2 regions of the Marinilactibacillus sp. GCM10026970 genome follow, and region 1 is predicted to be linked to the other one. Evidence: predicted binding sites of a transcription regulator. Region 1 holds the regulator's gene; the other holds the start of a gene.
The links. The regulator HrcA, encoded in region 1, represses chaperone genes, less so after heat shock. The targets are predictions, from matches to a motif close to TTAGCACTCNNNNNNNNNGAGTGCTAA.
Positions count from the first base shown of each region.

Region 1 (3,158 bases):
GAAGAATAAAAGCAGAAACTTGTTGAGGAGAATATTCTTTTCCTTCAGCTTCAACTTTAAAGTTTTCACCCATGTGACGTTTAATTGAAATCACAGTGTTCGGGTTAGTGATTGCTTGTCTTTTAGCAACTTCCCCTACTTGAATTTCGCCATCTTTAAAAGAAACAACGGAAGGAGTCGTACGGTTTCCTTCTTTGTTAGGAATGATCTTAGATTCTCCACCTTCAAGAACTGCTACAGCAGAGTTTGTTGTTCCTAAATCAATACCAATAATTTTACCCATTATAATCTCACCTTTGCTTTTTAAAATTTTTATTTTTAAATAACTTTAACAATTAAAGTGTTACGGTTACTTTCGCCGCACGTAAAACACGGTCATTTAATTTATATCCTTTTTCAAATACTTGTGCAACAACATTGCTGTCTTGACCTTCTTGAGCAGGCACTTGAGTGTATGCTTCGTGGAAGTTTGGATCAAACGGCTGGCCCTCAGCTTCAATGACTTCTATGCCTTCTGACTTAAGCGCATGATTGATGCTTTCCACAACCATTTCAATCCCTTTTTTCAAGTTTTTGCCAGCTTCATCTTCAACTTCAATGGTTAATGCACGTTCCATATTATCTAATGCTGGTAACAATTGCTTTGCCAAGTCCTGAGAACGGTAACGAGTAGCTTGTTCTCTTTCTCTTTGGTTTCTCTTTTGAATATTTGCTAGTTCTGCTTGAAGTCGGATATAACGGTCTTGTACTTCTTCTAATTCTTGTTTTGTTTTTTCAAGTTCTTCTTGAACTGGATCAAGTTCAACTTGCTCTGTTTCATCTTCTGTCGCTTCAACTTCTTGATCTAAAATTTCTTCGTTATTATCTTCCATATATAGCCCTCACTTTAAACATTATTCTAAATAAAATCTGAGTAAATTAGCTGATAATTGCTTTCTGAATGCTTCTAATACACCAAAAGTTTGGTCGTAAGGCATACTTGTCGGCCCAAGAACAGCTATTATTCCATCCCCATGACCGTCTACTTTGTAAGTAGCCGTAACTAAGCTGAATTCATCAAACAATTCGTGATTGAGTTCACTACCGATCTTCACTTCAAAATCTTCTGTTACACGACTTAAAATCGTATTCAGATCCAGATCGTTATCGAGCAATTCATACAAAGACTTCAATTTTTTTCTATCCATGTTTTCAGTGAAATCAAGTAGATTCATTTTCCCTGAAACATGCAGCCGTTCTTCTTGCGACTCACCAAAGACTGTTTGAATGGTCATCAACATATCTGAAGCAGTGGCAGCGTACTTGTTGACCAGCAGCGGTATATCGTTTTGAAGTTTCTGATAAACCTCATATAGCGATTTTCCCACTAAATGCTGGTTAAAAATGTTCGTCACTTTTTCGATATCTGACTCATTGACGTGTTCAGGAATCTGGAAAACTGTGTTTTCTATCGCACCCGTATCCGTTTGAATGATAGCCATAACTTGTTGATGGTTCAGTAACACAAGTCTGAAACCAATCAATTTGCTTGTCTTTCCTTGAGGTCCAAGAACGAAAGCTGTGTAACTTGTTAGCTGCGACAATAATTGAGCGGACTGATGAAACAAATCATCCATCTGACGTACATGACTATCAAATGTATTATTGATCATAACAATCTGATCTTGTTCGACCTTTTTTGGACGAATGAGATGATCGACATAAAATCGATAACCTTTCAAAGAAGGTACCCTACCCGAAGACGAATGTGTCTTTTCGATAAAGCCCATTTTCTCAAGATAACTCATTTCATTCCGAATCGTTGCAGAACTCGCATCGATATTTGTTTCGTCGACTAATCTTTTTGAACCAACAGGCATACTTGTTGTTGTGTATATCCTGATGATTGTCTCCAAAATAGCCAACTGTCTCTTTGTCAACATGTGCATCATCTCCCTAAGCACGCTAGAGACATCTATAATTTCAATCATTTAATAGCAAAGACCCAAAAGTCTTCTATCTTAACACTTTCATTAAATTAGCACTCGACATAACCGAGTGCTAACACAACTATAATTTAACAAATGATCCTTAACTTGTCAACTATTAAATTTGATTTATTTTGACCTTTGATAAAATCGCTCTAGATTCTTTTTCATCAAGAATGAGTTGATCAATCAACCCTTCTTTGGATTCATATTTCACTTCATCTCTCAAGTACTTAACCCATTTAATTCGAACATCTTCACCATATATTTCTTTTTTATAATCGAAGATATTTACTTCAACAGAAATATCTTTTCTATAGCCAAATGTCGGGTTATAACCAATCGACGCCATTCCATCATGCCAAACGTCATCCACAAACATCTTAACAGCATACACACCAATTTTAGGCATAAAGACATCTGGATCTGATAAAACATTTGCTGTCGGATAACCAATTGTGCGTCCTCTAGCATCTCCATGGATTACAAAACCTGAAGTTTCATAAACATAGCCTAAAAGATCATTTGCTTCGTCCATGTTGCCTTCTACAATACATTTTCTGATACGAGTAGAACTAATTTTTTGTTCAGAAGCTAGTTGTTTTTGTACTTGATGAATTTCAAATCGACCTTTAGCGAACTGACTTAGATTGTCCATATTAGCAATGTCTGCTTTACCATAAGTATAGTCAAACCCCGCTACGACTGCCTTAGCATTCCATCCTACAATATACTGATCCACAAATTCTTGTGGTGCTAAAGTACCAAAGCTGGAAGTGAAATCTACTTCATATAAAATATCAATTCCTGTCTGCTCAAGCAGTTCTTCTTTTCTCTTGATGGGGGTTAGGTAATAGTGATACTCTGGGTCAAATTTTCTATATACAAATGCAGGATGACGGTTAAACGTCATCATAGCTGCTTTTACCCCTTTTTCTTTTGCTAATTTTACACCTGTTTCAATAACAGCTTTATGTCCTTTATGAATACCATCAAAAAATCCTAATATTAATACAATATCATCTGGAAAAATCGCTGATGGATCATAAGGATGATGGATCTTAATAATTTTCATACGTTCACCTACACTTCTGTTCTCAATACTTTGATTGGTTTAATCCTATCTAATTTTGTTGGATGTTCAGAATAGATCGCAACAGCTTTGCTGTCTTTATAAAAAATAATTGGAAA
Region 1 is NZ_JBHSUL010000034.1:41,777-44,934, forward strand. It holds gene dnaK (molecular chaperone DnaK) at 1-283, opposite strand, end outside; gene grpE (nucleotide exchange factor GrpE) at 336-872, opposite strand; gene hrcA (heat-inducible transcriptional repressor HrcA) at 894-1,922, opposite strand; gene ribF (riboflavin biosynthesis protein RibF) at 2,086-3,042, opposite strand; gene truB (tRNA pseudouridine(55) synthase TruB) at 3,051-3,158, opposite strand, start outside.

Region 2 (3,158 bases), on a different contig from region 1:
TCTTTAATTTCTGTTTCAGTAGCTGCTCCAACTTTGATGACAGCCACTCCGCCTGCAAGTTTTGCAATACGTTCTTGTAATTTTTCACGGTCGAATTCAGAATTTGTTTCTTCTGCTTGTGCGCGAAGCATTGCAACACGTTGCTCGATGTTACCTTTGTCGCCAGTTCCTTCAACAAGTGTTGTGTTGTCTTTTGTAACAACCGCTTTACCAGCAACACCTAATTGATCAATCGTCATATCTTTCAAGTCTAGTCCAAGATCATCAGTGATCACTGTACCATTTGTCAGAATCGCGATATCTTCAAGCATACCTTTACGGCGGTCACCGAAACCAGGTGCTTTAACTGCTACAACATTCAACGTTCCTCTGATTTTGTTTAATACTAAAGTAGGCAATGCTTCTCCTTCAATATCGTCCGCAATAATCAGTAATGGACGGTTTTGTTGCATAATGTTTTCAAGTACAGGAAGAATATCTTGAACAGAAGAAATTTTCTTGTCTGTAATTAAAACGTATGGATTTTCAAGGTTAGCTTCCATTTTCTCATTATCTGTTACCATGTATTGAGAAAGGTAACCACGGTCGAATTGCATACCTTCAACAACGTCAAGTTCTGTTTCGATCCCTTGAGATTCTTCGATGGTGATGACGCCATCACTACCAACTTTTTCCATAGCATCTGCTAGTAATTGACCAATTTCTTCGTCTCCAGAAGAAATCGCAGCGATCTGAGCGATGGATTCTTTACCTTCAACTTTAGTAGAAGCTTCATGTAGTGCTTCAACAGCTTTTCTTGTTGCCATTTCGATTCCGCGACGGATTCCTACTGGATTTGCTCCAGCTGTCACGTTTTTCATTCCTTCGTTTACGATAGCTTGAGTTAAAACAGTTGCTGTAGTCGTACCGTCACCAGCGATATCATTTGTTTTGCTTGCAACTTCGGCTACTAATTGAGCACCCATGTTTTCAAACTGATCTTCAAGTTCGATTTCTTTGGCAATTCTTACACCGTCGTTAGTGATTTGAGGAGCACCGAAAGCTTTATCTAAAATAACGTTTCTTCCTTTGGGTCCTAATGTTACTTTTACTGTATTTGCTAATTTGTCAACTCCACGTAGCATAGCTGCACGTGCGTCTTCAGAAAATTTGATATCTTTAGCCATGGTTTCCATTCACCTCTTAGTAAATTTTTTGTTCGATTTTTATTTTTATATTGTAAAATTGATTTGACCTTATTGATACGAATGCTTTACAAGTGTGAAAAACTATTCTACTACAGCAATGATGTCTGTATCTTTAAGCACTAGGTAATCTTTACCTTCGTATTTCACTTCAGAGCCTGCGTACTTTTCGAAAATAACCTTTTCTCCAACAGCAACATCGACTTCTGCACGTCTGCCGTCTTCCAGTACTTTACCATTACCTACTGCTACAACTTTTGCTGTCTGTGGCTTTTCTTTTGCCGATTCTGGTAAAACAAGTCCACTTACAGTTTTTTCTTCTTCTTTGATGACTTCTAGAAGAACACGATTTCCTAAAGGTTTTAACATGGTGTTATCCCTCCGATAATTTTTTAGTTGATTAGATTCGTGTTAGCACTCTAAGTGTCCGAGTGCTAACTCCAATACTTAGTATATTCAAAACGAGGATTTCTTGCAAGCCTTTTGATGTTAAAAAATCAATTAAAAATCTCATCTGGAATACGCTTGGTTTTTATGTTAAGTTACTAGTATTGTCAGCTTTGACTGAACGTTATGATAGAGCGAGGATGAGTCACATGGACACAGACAACAAAAAGAAAACCGGACTACAAATCGTATTGATTTACATTATGATTCAATTCTTAACGATCTTATCTAGTCAGTTATTACCTGCTTCTCTACAGCCTACTGGGGGAATTTGGTCGAATATCCTTTTATTTATTTTAGGTGCTGGGCTTATAATCTTCCTAGATAGAAAAAAACGATTCGATCTTTTCTTTGAAAAACCCTTCAGCTTACAGAAATCTAAAGTGATGATCTGGGGAGTGGTAGGATTCGTGATTGCAGTTGTTTCCCAGTATATCGCTACACTTATTGAAGTGAATTTCTTAGGAACACCGATCACCTCACAAAATACCCAGGGAATCCTTGAAATCGTCAAGCGTTATCCTTATTTCATCGTGATTGTTTCCATCGCTGGCCCTATCATGGAAGAATTTGTTTTTCGAAAAGTTTTATTTGGTTTAAGTGTTGGAAAAATCGGTGGTGTTGGCGCCGCAATAATCAGTTCTTTAGCCTTCGCTTTGATTCACTTTGATGGTAGGATTTTGGTTTATTCCGTTATGGGGCTTGTCTTTTCTTGGCTATACTACAAGACCAAAAATATCTGGACACCCATTATCGCTCACTGTTTAATGAATACATTCGCTATACTTGTAGAATTTTTCTTATAAAGAACGCGTTTTATGAAAGGATTTTCTGATGACAACCAAGCAACTACTCACTTATATTTTCTTGAAATACGCTATGTTTGCCGCACTGATCTATGTAACAATTAGTTCCGTTCAAAGAGACGGTTGGGACTTTTTCCCTATACTGTTTGTCTTTCTAGCTACCCGGGACTTTGTTCAAGGAAGCCGTTTAGTGCAGGTCTACTATAAAATCAAAAAAAATTATAAAGTCTAAAAAAACTGCAAGCTGCTCGTTCAAGTTTTTGAACGAATAGCCTGCAGTTTTTTTATCTTTTTAGTCTTCTTCGACGAAAAGTTCTCCTGTATCTTCATCAATCATGACTTCATCTTCAGCTTCATCTAACTCTTGATAATAGTTGATGAAATAAATCAATGTTTGAAGTTCATTAGTCAAATCGACATTATGTACTCGGATGTTATCCGGCACATTTACTCGAATAGGGGTAAAGTTCATGATTCCTTTCACGCCACCTTCAACTAATTTGTTCGCCATTTCTTGAGCGATTTCTGAAGGGACCGTCAGTATCGCAACATCTATCTGCTGTAAATCAAGTTGTTCTACCATCTCATCAATATGATAAACAGGTACGCCCTGATGAACCGTACCAATCAGTTCTTTATTCACATCAAAGCCCGCACTAATTCTTGTATTATTGCTACGTCTGAAATTATAGTTCAATAGTGCTTGTCCAAGATTCCCAAC
Region 2 is NZ_JBHSUL010000021.1:3,464-6,621, reverse strand. It holds gene groL (chaperonin GroEL) at 1-1,166, opposite strand, end outside; gene groES (co-chaperone GroES) at 1,269-1,553, opposite strand; gene ACFP65_RS06310 (CPBP family intramembrane glutamic endopeptidase) at 1,781-2,437, shown strand; gene ACFP65_RS06305 (DUF4305 domain-containing protein) at 2,466-2,669, shown strand; gene ACFP65_RS06300 (redox-sensing transcriptional repressor Rex) at 2,730-3,158, opposite strand, start outside.
Region 2: the regulator HrcA is predicted to act here: its motif matches at 1,596-1,622, upstream of groES (co-chaperone GroES).